Regions from separate parts of the Colwellia sp. BRX8-4 genome, predicted to be linked through region 4. Evidence: predicted binding sites of a transcription regulator. Region 4 holds the regulator's gene; each other region holds the start of a gene.
What was found. Region 4 encodes sigma-54, which starts transcription at its own class of promoters, with help from an activator protein. Its sites were predicted from a motif close to GTTGGCACGNNNNTNGNNT; they were not measured.
Positions count from the first base shown of each region.

Region 1: a site for sigma-54 is predicted at 2,512-2,530, ahead of H4J56_RS03015 (PAS domain-containing sensor histidine kinase). Genes of this name have one in related genera too.
Region 2: a site for sigma-54 is predicted at 2,062-2,080, ahead of H4J56_RS10415 (FlgO family outer membrane protein). Genes of this name have one in related genera too.
Region 3: a site for sigma-54 is predicted at 1,563-1,581, ahead of H4J56_RS12025 (THxN family PEP-CTERM protein). Genes of this name have one in related genera too.

Region 1 covers NZ_JACGVS010000002.1:271,765-275,762, reverse strand. Annotated here, with positions in the region: gene H4J56_RS03020 (sigma-54 dependent transcriptional regulator) at 1-1,303, opposite strand, end outside; gene H4J56_RS03015 (PAS domain-containing sensor histidine kinase) at 1,290-2,477, opposite strand; gene H4J56_RS03010 (sigma-54 dependent transcriptional regulator) at 2,724-3,998, opposite strand, start outside.
Region 2 covers NZ_JACGVS010000010.1:102,261-106,258, forward strand. Annotated here, with positions in the region: gene arsJ (organoarsenical effux MFS transporter ArsJ) at 1-737, shown strand, start outside; gene H4J56_RS10410 (flagella assembly protein FlgT) at 808-1,971, opposite strand; gene H4J56_RS10415 (FlgO family outer membrane protein) at 2,167-2,823, shown strand; gene H4J56_RS10420 (LPP20 family lipoprotein) at 2,863-3,330, shown strand; gene H4J56_RS10425 (TonB-dependent receptor) at 3,348-3,998, opposite strand, start outside.
Region 3 covers NZ_JACGVS010000013.1:35,872-39,869, reverse strand. Annotated here, with positions in the region: gene H4J56_RS12030 (UDP-glucose/GDP-mannose dehydrogenase family protein) at 19-1,356, shown strand; gene H4J56_RS12025 (THxN family PEP-CTERM protein) at 1,635-2,441, shown strand; gene prsT (XrtA/PEP-CTERM system TPR-repeat protein PrsT) at 2,580-3,998, shown strand, end outside.
Region 4 covers NZ_JACGVS010000005.1:42,108-46,105, reverse strand. Annotated here, with positions in the region: gene rapZ (RNase adapter RapZ) at 1-418, opposite strand, end outside; gene ptsN (PTS IIA-like nitrogen regulatory protein PtsN) at 450-905, opposite strand; gene hpf (ribosome hibernation promoting factor) at 951-1,238, opposite strand; gene H4J56_RS06065 (RNA polymerase factor sigma-54) at 1,262-2,770, opposite strand; gene lptB (LPS export ABC transporter ATP-binding protein) at 2,850-3,581, opposite strand; gene lptA (lipopolysaccharide transport periplasmic protein LptA) at 3,578-3,998, opposite strand, start outside.

The DNA of each region.
Region 1 (3,998 bases), on a different contig from region 4:
CTATTTTATAGCGAAGCGTTCTTGGGCTAATGCCTAATCGTTCAGCAACATCTTTACGGCTACCTTGGCAAGCGGTGAGGGTATCAAGAATAATTTGATGCTCTTGTATTTTTAATTCATTACCAAGCATGTCTTCGCTATTATTTTCTAACGCCACGTCAGTAATAATTTCACTGTCGAAATTTTCAATTAACAAGTCACCGGCATTAATAATCTGGTCGCTATGCAAAATAATGGCTCGTTGAATAACATTATCTAATTCACGAACATTGCCTGGCCAATCGTAACTCGTCAGTTTATTTCTCGCCGAAGCTGTTAGTTCTGGAATAGCCATGTTATTCGCTAACGATGCTTGAGTAATTAAATGTTTGGCTAATGGCACAATATCATCTCTGCGTTTATTTAATGCTAACCAAGTTAATGGAAAGACATTTAAACGATAGTAGAGATCTTCACGGAAGATGCCATCTTTTACAGCCACTCTTAAATCACGATTGCTGGTTGCGATAACACGAACATCAAGCTTAATGGTTTTTCGACCTCCTAAGCGTTCAACTTCTCGCTCTTGTAAGACCCGTAAAATTTTTGCTTGTAAGCCAAGATCCATTTCAGTGATCTCGTCTAATAAAATAGTACCGCCCTGTGCTTGTTCAAATTTACCTGGGCACGCTTGAATGGCTCCGGTAAAGGCACCTTTTTCATAACCAAATAAAGTCGCTTCCAGCATATTCTCTGGAATTGCAGCACAGTTTATGGCAACAAAGGGCTTATCACTTCGGTTCGAATGATAATGAACGTATTGTGCTAATACTTCCTTACCAGAGCCACTGGGGCCGAGCACCATAACAGAAGCATCTGTGGTCGCGACTTTCTTTGCTAACGCTAATAGTTCAATACTTTGTGCGTCAGCAACCACAGGTTCATGCCGACTAGTCACATTCAATGGCACATATTGGTTAACCATATTAAGTAGCACTTCTGGCGCGAAAGGTTTTGCCATATAATTACAGGCGCCATCACGCATCGCTTGAACAGCATCATGAATCGTACCGTATGCCGTCATTATCAGCACAGGTAAATTTGGCCAATTTCTTTTAATACTATTGAGTAGTGTTAAGCCCGACATACCATCCATTTGCACGTCACTAACGACGAGATCAACACTTTGTTCTTTAAGCGTGAGTAAAGCATCTTCACCTGATTGAGCTTCAATACATTGATAACCTGATAACTTTAAAGTATCCATCAGGGCTTCACGTAATCCTGCATCATCTTCAACAACTAATATTTTACTTTGATTCATTAGTGTTCTCCCCGTTAACATTGTTTGTGTCTAAAATAGGTAAGTGAATACAAAAGTGCGCGCCCTCTCCTGGCTTACTCACTAAGCGAACATCGCCTTGATGAGCCTTAGCAACTGACTTTACCACCGCTAAACCTAAGCCGGTTCCCTGTGCCCTTGATGTATAAAAAGGTTCAAAAATTTTATTGGCAAGCTCTTCACTAATACCTTGACCATTATCTTGTACACTAATGTAAGCGTATTCATTTTGGCAGTAGGTGGTAATGGATATCTCCGCACCCTGCTTAATAACTTGTAAACTGTTGTGAATTAAGTTTTCAATAGCACCGCTTAACGCACGTTTATTACCTAAGATTTGGCAATCATCATCACAAAGCTTAATGTTTACTTTCGCTTTGGCCTGAACAATTAATGCTTCTACGGCGTTAACTGAATGGGTAATCAATTTATTAATTGAAAGTGGTTCAACAACTTTTTGCTTGCCACTTTTTGAAAACAACAACATATCGTTTACTTGCTGTTCTAAGTCGTGCAAGCGCGCCATTAATTTGTCTTGAAAGCTACTTCGATCGTCTGAAGAAAGCTTTTTATTTTTTAAATTTGCGCCATATAACATAGCGGCAGAAAGTGGTGTGCGAATTTGATGAGCAAGCTTTGAAACCAAATGACCTAATGACGATAAACGCTGCATATGGCTAAGCTTATCTTGTAATAAACGCGTTTCGGTCAAATCAGTGATCATAATTAACTGGCCAGGTTGATCACCTAAAGCAGTAATTTCTAATTTAACCCGGCGGCCGTCTTTCAATGACACTTCATGCCAATCGTCGGCACGAGGTTTAAACGAGCGTTTAATAACATCAAACCAAGCTTGACCAAGAATCGGTTCATCGAGTAACAAACTAGCAATTTTATTGGTTTTAATAACAATACCGTTACCATCAAGCATTATCATCCCGGTCGGCATAACATCAATAATTTGCTCAAGTTGATTAGACTTTTGACGAAGTAACGATAGCTCGCCACGGTATGCTTCACTTTCTAACGTATCGCTATGGGCAAATGACTGCGGAGTAAAAGCAAATTTAGCTTTATGAAACAGATTATCTTCCACACAATGAATGGGTGTAGACAATTTAGAAGATGCTGATGAATGTGAAACTGCAACGGCCATATACTTTACTCAATTTAAAAATACCAACTGAATAAAGCATTAATTATGCCAAAGAGGTTTTATATTAATTTACATGATGTTAGAAGCGATTTTTAGAGCAATTCTTGCCGTCAAATATTTGGCTTTACTGTCCAAGAATATTCAGTTCAACCAAAGATAAAGACGCTAACCCTCGCGATACTTTCCAGTACAACGGCTGGTGTAATAACGGATATAACAATCAATACATTTGGTTAACGTAGGATATTAGTTAGTGTTTTTTTGTAAGTTATACTTACGCATTTTTTCAACTAATGTGGTTCGACGCATCCCTAATAATTCTGCCGAGCGTGCAACAACCCAGTCATTTTTCTCAAGTGCTTGGTTTATCATCGACACTTCAAGGTCCGCTAAGTATTCTTTTAAATTCAAGCCATCGTTTGGCAAAACATCAACCACAGATGCTTCTTCTGGTTGGTCAGCAAAACTACTGGTATCTTCTTCGTCATCATAATCAAAGCCAGAAAATAGCTCATTTATCGCATCACGTTCTTGCAACTCATCAGGGTATTCAGGTTGATACTCTTCAACATCAATATGACGATACTTTGCTGGTAATTCACTGACATTAACCACTTGCTCAGCAAACATAATGATCATACGTTCAATTAAGTTAGATAATTCTCGAACATTACCTGCCCAAGCATGTAATTTTAAAGATTCAATCGCTTGCTCAGTAAAGCGAACACTTTGTCCTTGCTCTGCTTCAAAACGAGAAATAAGTTCTTTAATCAGTAATGGAATATCTTCTTTTCTATCACGTAATGCCGGTGTTTCAATAGGAAAAACATTAAGACGATAGAATAAATCTTCGCGGAATGTGCCCGCGGTGATCATATCTTCTAAGTGCTGATGGGTTGCAGCAATAATACGCACATTGGTTTTAATACTCTTGGCGCCACCGACACGCTCAAAAGTACGTTCTTGCAGAACACGAAGTAGCTTCACTTGCATGGGTTGAGGCATATCACCTATTTCATCAAGAAATAACGTGCCACCCTCAGCCATTTCAAAACGCCCTTTACGGGTAGAAATAGCGCCCGTAAAGGCACCTTTTTCATGACCAAATAATTCACTTTCCAATAATTCACCGGGTATAGCGCCACAGTTAACCGGAACAAAAGGCCCCTTAGCGCGGTCAGATAAATTATGAATATTACGTGCCACAACTTCTTTACCCGTACCTGATTCACCTAAAACCAAGACACTCGCTTGCGTACAAGCAACTTGTTCAATTAAAAAGCGCACTTGTAACATAGGTTCACTGGCGCCCACCAAAGAGCGGAATAACAAATTAGGACCGTTGTGATTTCGCTTTGAGGGTAATTGGTTATGGTATTGATGACAGTGGTGTACTTGCTCGGTAAGCTGAGCATAATTTAAAGGCACAGCTAAACTGCCTAAAACATTAACAGCACCACTTAATAAAGTCGCGTCGAGTACATCATGGAGGATAAAAGGTGTTTCAGGGTGTTTTTTAAC
Region 2 (3,998 bases), on a different contig from region 4:
GGTTACTAAGTACTGTGGGATTTTCAGTAGCCATGCTAATAATGGCGAGTGTGCTAGCGATTGTTTTCATGCTTAGCCTGTTTTTATTGCAGGGTGATTTAGGTAAGGCAAAGCACAAAGTTAAATTTAAAGAGATATTCTCAAATCACCCATCATTAAATTATTTGGCGGGCGCGCGCTTATTTTTATTTGCTGCTAGGGATATTTGGTTTGTTGTCGGATTACCGATATATTTGGTCAGTAATTTAGGTTGGCAACATACTAATGTTGGGATATTTATGGCGTTATGGATTATCGCTTATGGTATTGTTCAAGGCTCAACACCTAAATTTTTTATTAAAAATAACCAACATAATATCAAGGGTCATTTGTTATTTACTTGGGGGATGATTTTATCCGGTGTTACCTTGTTGTTAGCACTGTTGATGTTTTATGCGACCAAGCTCAACATCAGTACTGAAATCATTATTATTGCAGGCTTATTTATTTTTGGGGCTGTTTTTGCTATTAATTCTGCGCTACATAGCTATGTGATTGTAGCCATGGCGAAAGAAGATGGCGTTTCTATGGATGTTGGCTTTTATTATATGGCTAATGCCCTGGGAAGGTTATTAGGGACTGTGATGTCAGGTGTTATTTATCAATTTACTAACTTAATTACCTGTTTAATCATTTCCGCTTTGTTTGCTGGACTTTCTGCTTTATTGATTAAACGTATTAGTCTGTCAAACGAATAAGGCGCAAAACAGTGACAACGTTAACGTTACCAGCATGCTGGTAACGTTAACGTTCTATATAGCGATGAAGTTAGTAACGCACCGCTAAATCATTTAATTGGATGTTACCCAGTAATTGCCCGTCAGTAGTCATTGCCTGTGCGCTTTGCTGAGACACTTGGGTTATTTTTACTGTGTAAGGGCTAACGTTAAAACCGGCATAGGTTTTTCCTGAGTCAGTAATGATATTATTTAAGTGTAATAGAGAAAACTCATCACCAACTTTTACGCCATGCCTTTTACCTAAATTAATCGTTAACGAATTACCAGCTATTTGAACTACCTTGCCACGAGTAGGTTGACACATCATATTTTCGTCGATATCAATGATCATATCCCCTAACACTTTTTCAATGGCCATTCCGTATTGGCTTTGCCAAAATACTTCGCTATGAACATCAACTTGCTGACGTTTGCCAAATTCCCATGGGGCAGAACTACGGTACTGCTTAGTGAAGACAGATTCACCATTAGTACCGTTGTAAATATATAGGCTGACACTAAACTGACGGTTAAAAACATCTTCTTGCCAGAACTGCCAACCGTTGGTTGAGTCTTGTGTAAAGCTAATGTCATTAATTTCAGAATACATGACATACTGAGTATCGCTGATATTAGCTAACGACATGGTGAGATTTTTTATTGCTTCAACTTGTAAGCTGTTATTTAATCTTGAGAACTGAGACTTCTCTTTTAATAACAATCGGGTGTCGAGATAAATACCTTGGTTGTTAATTTTATAAGCAAGCTTAGCCATCAATTTATTATCAAGAGCATAAATTTTACCGATACTCGCTTGCTCTCTATGCATTAAGTTACTACGGGTAATTAATAAAGACTTTCGATAATCAGAAGAGAAGCACTGTTTACTTTGTGGGAAGATGTCAGCACGAATGGTTACGGTGACCAAATTGCCCTCATAATTTTCATCAACCAGCTCAAAAGAATTTACGGTACCGCTGGCGCGAATATTTATTTCATTTTGTGTCAATAATCCGTTAACCGTTTTTTGCACACTCGATACGGAAGCTCCGGCAACGAGTAAGGCTTTTTTTAATGCATTCTCTATGGCTAATGTTTTTGCTCGTTCGGCATTGCCCTGCATTATTACTGACTTTCCCTGAGCTTCATACCACTGGGCATCAGCAGAATGAGTGATAAAAAATAAAAGTAGAGCTGATATAAATAAGCGCATATGAAGTCCGTCAGTAAAAAAGGTTTAATATCTACTGTCGAATATGCAGTTTCTATGCCCACTTATTTTAATACGCAAGTAACTTTATAGATTGGCGCGATTTGTGCTTTATTTATATTAGAAACTATTTGATGTCGTTTATCGATATTACTGCAAAACTGATTATTCGCTTTCAGAGCGATCAAGGGGAGCTCAATGAAAAAGTGGCTTATTCCATTATTTATTCCAACGTTGATGTCGTGTTCATCAATGAATATGATGAGTGATGAAGATAATTTTTATAAATCAAAGCAAGAAGTACGAGGTGAAATTGACAGTTTCAATCTACCTCGACATGCGATAGCAGATGTTGTTAAAGGGCTTACTTATCAGATGCTTGAAAGCAGCTCTTTTGTAAACCCTAAAACACCTATCGCGGTAGCTTCTTTTGTCGAATTAGAAAACCTTGAGTCAACTAATTGGCTGGGTAATCAAATATCAGAGAACTTTGTTCATGAATTACAGCGCCATGGTTTAGTTGTTATTGATTTTAAAACGACGGGACATATTCGTGTTACTGCTCAAGGTGATTATGTTTTTAGTCGCGACTGGAAAGAGCTGCCAGAGCGGCAGATTATTGACTATGTTGTAACCGGTACCATGATGGAACAAGAAAATGGTGTGATGATTAATGCTCGGATGATTGGTATGCAATCACGTGTTGTTGTTGCCACGGCACAATCTTTTATCCCAAGCTGGGTAATTGGTGAACAGATTAATCAAGATGAAAGTGTTCGGATAAAAGATGGATTAATCATTCGAAACAGCGTTATGTTAGCAGAAGACGAACGTTCAATTAAAATTGTTAATTAGTTTTTTATATTGATGTAGGACTAACTTTTGGTATTTATGATGAAAAAAATTATTCTTAATATATTAACCGCTGGTAGTTTAGCTTTGTTACTTGCCAGCTGTTCTAGTGTTTATGACAAACACGTACAATGGCAAAGTGTTAAGCCTGAAACCTTCCCTGTGTTACATGCTATTGGCCAAGCGCCGATAAGTTTGCAAAACTCACAACATGAAACGCAGCGTATGTTGATGGCGATTAATGCCTCAAAGCTTGCCGCTTATGCAGAACTTGCAGAACAAGTTTATGGGCAAAAGATAAATGGTGAAATGACCATGTCACAACTGATAATGGGTAAAAATGAAGTGTCAGCGTCAGTTCAAGGTGTCATCCGCGCAGCTAAAGTGATTAAAAGCTATCCTGTTGGCGACAGTTACACCACAGAGTTAAGTTTAGACTTTGAAGATGTTTATAATATTTATTTAGCTTCTTCACCCAAACGTGAAATTAAAGCGGTTACCTATTATTAAGTGTTAACAGCACACCCTTAAAAATCATATTGCAGACTTGCATAAAAATATGCGCCGTTAAAACCGAAAGGAGCTGATCGGCGTGAATATTTGAATACACCTGTGCTATCAACAATGATATTACCTTGTTGATCTTCAATTGTGCCTCCTCGAGAGTTTCCTATACGATTTTTGTCAGGCATAACATCAAATAAATTATGACTACCCACAGTGACCGCAAGATTTTTTGACATTTGATGGCTAACGCTAATATCAGTTAATAGCTCTGCGCCATAAGTTTGTTTACCACCATCGGTTATTGTATATTTACCATAGTGATTGAACAATATATTGATGGTCCAGTGCTGGTTTTTATAAAGGGTGTTTACACTTATTTTATTGCGTGGTTGCCACTCTTCAATGATAGAAATATCTTGCTGTGAAAAAATTTCTTCAACGCTAATGGTATGCAGTGTGCTGTGATCAGGTGTAAATAACTTGGTTACCTCTGTATTGGTAAAGTTTGCCGCTAAGGTGAAGTTAATATCTCCAGAAAAAGCTTGAGTCTGCCAAGTAGCAACAATATCTGTGCCTTGAGTTGCGGTATCTGCACCATTTAAGAAAAACTGTCCTTTGGTAACAGACTCCTCAGTAAAAGCTTGGTCGAGTAGAGGTGATATTCCCATACC
Region 3 (3,998 bases), on a different contig from region 4:
TAAGATTAAAGGGAAATAATGAAAGTCACTGTATTTGGTATTGGTTATGTTGGCTTAGTCCAAGCAGCCGTTTTAGCGTCCGTAGGGCATGATGTAGTTTGTGTTGATATTGACCAAGCTAAAGTTGATAACCTTAAAAAAGGTTTAATTCCAATTTATGAGCCAGGCTTAACACCGCTAGTAGAAGAAACCTATAAAAGTGGATTATTAAACTTTACTACCGATGCAAAAGCAGGAGTTGAACACGGCGATGTACAATTTATTGCCGTAGGAACACCTCCCGATGAAGACGGTTCAGCTGATTTAAAATACGTATTAACCGTAGCTGAAACAATTGCGACTTATATGACTGACGCTAAAATAGTTATTAACAAGTCAACGGTGCCTGTTGGCACTGCTGATAAAGTAACAGCTAAAATAACGGCAGTGCTATTAACAAGAAATACTGATCTTAAATTTAATGTCGTGTCAAACCCTGAGTTTTTGAAAGAAGGCGCTGCTGTAAGCGACTGTAAAAAACCAGACAGAATAGTTATTGGAACTGATAGCGAAGAAGTAAAAGAAACAATGAGGGAATTATACGCACCCTTCAATCGTAACCATGAACGTATCATATTTATGGATGTTCGCTCTGCCGAATTAACCAAGTATGCTGCAAATTGTATGCTAGCAACCAAAATCAGTTTCATGAATGAAATGTCTAACTTAGCAGAATTGTTGGGTGCAGATATAGAAGCAGTTCGACACGGTATAGGATCAGACGCTCGTATAGGTTATCAATTTATTTATCCTGGATGTGGTTATGGTGGCTCTTGTTTCCCTAAGGACGTTCAAGCCTTAGTTCAAACCGCAAATAAAGTAAATTACAAACCGGTATTATTAGAAGCAGTAGAGTCGGTAAACTTCCATCAAAAGAAAAAGCTATTTACACATTTACATAATCACTTCTCTGGAGACTTAGCTGGAAAAAACATCGCCATTTGGGGTTTGTCATTCAAACCACAAACCGATGATATGAGAGAAGCTCCTGCAAGAGAGTTAATGGAAGCGCTATGGCAAGCTAATGCAAATGTACAAGCGTATGATCCCGAAGCAATGGAAGAATGCCAACGAATTTATGGTACACGTAATGATTTAACCTTAGCCGGTACAAAAGAAAGCGCGTTAAAAAATGCCGATGCACTCGTTATATGTACTGAATGGAGCCAATTCAAAGCGCCAGATTTTGACACGATAGCCCAACAACTTAAGAATAAGGTGCTTATAGATGGTAGGAACTTATTTGAGCCAAGCTTAATGAAAAAAAGAGGTTTTACTTATTATGCTATTGGCCGTGGCGAAAGCGTTAAAATGTAAAAATACTAAAAAGGACTAAGCCAGTTATTTTTCTCACCGTCTTAATCCTAGTTCATTCTGTTTATCATTTAAATTACCAAGATTATATTAGTCTTATCGGTTATGACAATATATAGACATTGAAACACTGTCAGATATTTTTACAATCATGAACTACCCGCAAAAACAGAAAATAACAAACCATTGTATAAAAAGAAAAAAATAAACATGGCACAGGAGGTGCATTGTATATTTTAAGAGCTTAATAATAGAATTTAATAACATCAAGGATAGTAAAAATGAACTTAATGAAAAAATTATCAATTAGTCTAATTGCATCAACAATGTGTTTTACAGCTAGTGCATCATTTATGACAATTGAAGGTACAGGTGGATTCACTACAGCGACCGATGGATCAGGAAACCCAATTACGATAGTTGACACTGCTACAACTTCAACTATTTCTTGGGGAGAGCCAGTAAATGTAGATCAAAGCTCTCTTGAACTAACCGATATGGCAGCTCAAAGTATAGACCTTTTAAATACTGGTTATTTATTGTCAACTTTAACTCACTTTAATAATGAAGTGAATGGTGGTCTATCTGTATACTTAGCCAATGCTATTATTTCAGGTCAACTGAATATGACAGGAATGTTTTTCGGTTCTCCTGCTGATATACAGATTACAGTACCAACTCAGTTCAATATTGATTTTCTTGAGACCACTAATGGCCAATTTAATTTAGGTTATTGTGATAATTTAGTTAATGATGGCGATAACGATGAAGATGGCATTGATGGCGGAGATGGACATTCACATGTATCTTACTGTGATGATCGTTTCGACTATACTATTGATGGTGCAAGTTTTCCTATAGGCATTCCATTAATTATATCTGGAATTGATTACATGTTAAGTGTATATGCAACTACTGATGCTGAAGGCCTAGTACTTGTACCTGATAATAGATTTTGGACTCCAGAAGGTCAAGACACAACTATTTATACGTGGGCAAATTTAGCAAAAGTGCCAGAGCCAGCATCAATTGCTATTTTGGGACTTGGGCTTTTAGGTTTAGCTTCTTCAAGAAAACGCAAGTCTTAATTAATAATTTAGACTTCTTATAAATATAAGTACTTGATAAAAAGCCAGTTGATTATCAATTGGCTTTTTTGTAATTGTCGTTTAAATAATTTCATGTATTATGTCTGTATTATACCTTAAGTAATTTAAAGGATTAAAATGAAGAATATAATCAGATGTGTATTTATTGCTACCTTGGTCTTATTTATAACAAGCTGTAATAAAATATCTTCAAGCGAAAGACTCAATAACGCACAGCAAGAATATAAGAATCACAATTATCCAGCGGTAATTATTCTGCTAAAGAACTTTATTAGAGACAAACCTAATAATAAAGAAGCTCGTATTTTGATGGCTAAAAGCCATTATCAACTAGGTAACTTTCTGGATGCCGAAAAGGAATACCTCAGAGCCATAGATTTGGGAGTTAATATAGAAGAAATATCCTATTTCTACGTTACTACACTTTATGCAATTGAAGACCATATAGGTGTTACCAATTTTTGGGAACAAAATATCTCTATACTTACAAATCGACAAAAAGCCGATATCGCCCCGGTAGTTTCTTTAGCCTACTTACATCAAACTAGCTCGCAAAAAAGTTTTGAAGTTGCAACAAAAGGTAAAGATATAGCTTCCGATTTAAATAACCCTGAATTAATAATGTTGAACACAGCTATAGCTAATAGCTATATTAAACCAGCTAACATTGACAACACTATAAAAGAACTAAAAGTAGCCTGTGAATCATATCCAACTCGCTGGGTAATATGTGAGCTTCTTGCAAATGCTTTATTTTCAGAAGATAAATTTAGTCAATCCGCCGAAGTATTAAAAAATATCATAGCGAATAAACCTAATCATACAATGTTGGTGATAAAACTAGCTGATAGCTATGTTAGAGCAGAAAATACAGACAAAGCATGGGAACACATCAATGCTTTACTTAAAATTCATCCGAAGCAGCCATATATAAATTTACTCGCTGCAACTATTGAATTAAAAAAAGAAAACTTTATCAAAGCCCTAAATCATATAAACACATCAATTAACTCAGGTCTTGTAAACCCACAAACTAAATTAATAGCAAGTTTAGCGCATTATCATTTAGGGAACGATGAACAAGCGCTATTTCACCTGCAGAGCTTAAAAACTGCTAATCCAAACAATGCTTTAGTCACAAGATTATATGTTGCAATTCAATTACGAATGGGTGATGCCGACTCCATTAGCACTGCATATTCGCAAGCAGCAGCATCAGAAGAAAATTCTGAAATATTTGCTCTTGCTAGTTTAGCGTTATTGAAAGCTGGAGATTCAAAAAAATCAGCCAGACTTATAAAAGTAATAGACACCAGCTTAATTACCAATCAAAAAATATTAAACAGTATCAGTCTTGCAAAACTTGCAAGTGGTGACACAAGTGGAATAAAAGATATTGAAAAGTCATTGAATAATTTAGTTAAAAATAATGCAGCTAAAAATGAAATATCCAATGTTAAATTTTTACTTATTTCTTCATTATTAGCGAGTGGTGAAAATAAAAAGGCTATTGAGTATGTTAACAACTGGAGTGCT
Region 4 (3,998 bases):
ATAACTGACTGGTATTAATATACAAACCCGCACGCGTGGAAATAGGTTCAAGCAGCTTTTTCTCTAAAGAGATGGCTTGGTCAAGTGGGATATTTTGTTTAATCAAAGGATGTAAACGACGCGTTTCACTAAAACGTCGAATAAGATCAGAGTCATCAGCATCTAAATACAGAATATCGAGTTTTACCGTTTTTGGTAGATAATCTAATATTTCTGAAACGTCATTAGGGTCATTGGGTAAGTTACGTACATCTAAACTAACCGCTACTTTGTCGTAATCATTAATAACGGTATGTGCTAATGCAGGCAATAAATTCACCGGAATATTATCGACACAGTAGTAGCCTAAATCTTCGAGTACACGTAAGGCGACACTTTTACCTGACCCTGAGCGACCACTGACTATCAAGAGTTTCATTTGAGTTTTCCTGGATTATTATTAGATTTTATTAACGTTTAGCATGCTTTATTAAAGTAAAAAGCTCTTGCGAATTTTGGCATTTTCTTACTTGCTTTGCGAATTGTTTAGTACTAAATATTTGCGCGATACTTTGTAAGGTATCTAAATGTTGTTGGCAGTTTTCTTCGGGGACAAATAACGCAATAATAATATCGACAGCACGGTTGTCTATCGCATCAAATTCAACGGCTTGTTCACTGGTCAGCAATACAGCAATAACTTGTGACGTATTAGTTAATCGACCATGAGGAATCGCAATGCCATTCCCTATGCCGGTAGAGCCAACTTTTTCACGCGCCATTAAGCTTTCGAATAATTGATGAGTATCAATATTATCGAATTTTTTTGCCGCAGTTTCGCTAATTATTTCAAGGAGTTTTTTTTTGCTTGTACCCTTAATCGCACACAGGGTGCAATCAAGGGTAAGGATATCTTGCAACTTCATTATACTACTTAGATTCTTTGGTGAGTGAACAGGCGATAAACAGCATTAATGCTGATTCGTTTTACCTTTGTACTTCAATATTTGCCGGTCAAGCTTAACAACAAGACTATCAATAGAGGCATACATGTCAGCATTTTCAGCTTTTGCATGTAAATCAGAGCCACTAACGTGAACAGTCGCTTCAGCAATTTGATTTGATTTTTCAACGGTGAGAACAACATGAACATTATTGATATGATCAAAATGTCGGTTTAATTTTGCCATCTTAGTCGTGACGTTTTCTCGTAAAGCTTCGGTAATGTCAACATGGTGGCCAGAAAGATTAATTTGCATAAGCTTAATTCCTCATCTTTTCGTTAAAGTAAACTTTTTCGTTGGTTAGAAGGTGGAATAGAAAGTGACTCTCGATATTTTGCTATGGTACGTCGAGCTACATTTATCCCTTGATCGGCTAATAAATCAGCCATTTTACTATCACTAAGTGGTTTTGCTGGGATTTCGGCAGCAACAAATTTTTTGATTAATGCACGAATAGCTGTTGATGAACATTCGCCACCGCTTTCGGTGCCAACATGGCTTGAGAAGAAAAACTTCAGTTCGAAAATTCCACGTGGCGTATGCATATACTTTTGTGTCGTCACTCGTGAAATGGTTGATTCATGCATATCGACAGCTTCGGCAATATCATTTAAAACCATTGGACGCATGGCTTCATTACCATGTTCAAAAAAGCCAATTTGACGTTGTACAATACAGTTTGACACTTTTAATAAGGTATCATTACGGCTTTCTAAGCTTTTAATAAACCATTTAGCTTCTTGTAAATTTGAGCGAATAAATTGTGTGTCCGCTGTCGACTTCATCGAACGTGACATCGAAGCATATTGCTGATTCACCGAAAGTTTTGGCGCAGTATCAGGGTTTAATTCGACCACCCAACGGCCATTTTTCTTTTCAACAGACACATCAGGAATAACATACTGATCGTCACTCTTCATCACACTATCGCCGGGTCTAGGATCAAGTGATTGAATAAGACGCACCACTTCGCGCAGTTGCTCTTCTTTCAGTCGAGTTTTACGCATTAATGTACGATAGTCTCGGCTACCCAGCAGATTAATATGGTCACGCAAAACTAACTTACTTTCTGCTAACCAAGGTGTAGCGGGGTCAAATTGATTAAGTTGAATGATTAAACATTCTGAAATAGAACGAGCAGCGACACCGACAGGATCAAAGAGGTTAATACGTTTTAGTACCACCTCAATTTCATCAAGCTCTACTCCTTCAATGGCAACACTTTCTAAAATGTCTTCACTAGATACCGTTAAGTAACCGGCGTCATCAACAGCATCAATAATTGCTGTCGCTATAGCGCGGTCTGTTTCGGTAAAAGGGCTTAATTCCATTTGCCAGCGCAAATGATCTTGAATGGAGTCTTGAGTCTCGCCTTGGTAAGTATAATCTTCTGAAGCTGGGCCTGAGCTTGAACTTGCTGCACCGGCCGTGTAGTTATCATCCCAAGTGGTATCCATGTTTAATTCTTCAGGGATATCGTTCTTGTCCATGGCTTCAGTGGTGGTGATTTCATCAATGGTAGGCGTAGCGTCTTCGCTACCATCAGAAGCAGGGGCTTCTTTAACATCACCAGTACCGGCAGTGTGAGCTTCTTCAAGGTTGTCAGTACTTTTATCTTCGGGATTATTTGAAGACTCATCCATTTCTAATAATGGATTACTTTCTAAGGCTTCCTGAATTTCTTGTTGAAGCTCTAACGTAGACAGTTGCAGCAATTTGATTGCTTGCTGCAATTGTGGCGTCATGGTTAATTGTTGTCCTATGCGGAGTTGTAGAGTAGGGCGCATTTAGGTCATTAACTTCCTATTATTTTTAATGGGATATTTTCGTTTTTTTCATACGAAGATACTATTCATTTACTGACTACTATAGCGTGAATTGTTCACCAAGGTATACATCTCTTACGTGTTGATTTGCAAGAATTTGATCTGCAGTACCTTCTGCAATAAGTTCACCATGACTAACAATATACGCATGTTCACATACATCGAGAGTTTCACGTACATTGTGATCAGTGATCAACACACCAATGCCACGTTCTTTTAAGTGTAGAATAATTTTTTTAATATCACCTACTGAAATTGGGTCAACACCAGCAAAAGGTTCATCTAATAAAATAAATTTTGGTTCAGCAGCTAATGCGCGAGCAATTTCTACTCGGCGGCGTTCACCACCAGATAAGCTCATGCCTAAATTATCTTTGATATGACCTATGTTGAATTCTTCAACAAGATGTTCTAATTTCTCTTCACGTTCAGCATCTGATAATTCTTTTCGTGTTTGTAAAATAGCCATAATATTGTCGTAAACACTGAGTTTTCGAAAAATAGAGGCTTCTTGTGGTAAATATCCGATGCCTTTTCTCGCACGCTCATGCATAGGCGCTAACGTCAGGTTTTCGTCATTTAAGATAATATCGCCACTATCACTTTCAACTAAACCCACAATCATATAAAAAGAAGTTGTTTTTCCGGCACCATTTGGGCCTAGTAAACCGACTATTTGTCCTGCTGAAACTTGCATACTGACATTTTTAACCACTTTTCTGCCTTTATAGGCTTTGGCAAGGCCTTTTGCCATTAGGGTGCTAGTGCTCATAAATTAATTTTTTCCTGAGTTTTCGCGTCTGTGGTTGTCGCTTTAATTTTTTCTTTCGGCTGAAAAATCGTTTTAGTGCGTTCGTTAGATTTACTTTCAGCATTAACATACTGAGTGGCAATATTGTAAGTAATTCTACTGCCACTAACCTCACTACCTTCTTGCTGTAATAACGCATTTCCTGAAATTATCACTAAATTATTTGCGGGCTCATATCTTATTTCGTCTGCTTGTAAGCTAAGAGGAGTACCATCGGCTAAGGTTTGTTTAAAGGTTGCTGGCTTCCCTTTAGCGATATAGGTTTTTTCTTCACTGCCAGATTGAGTCAGCACTTGTACTAAATCAGCACGTATAACTAATGAACCTTGAGTGATCACCACGTTATCAATATAGCTGAATATTTTATTTTTAAGATCA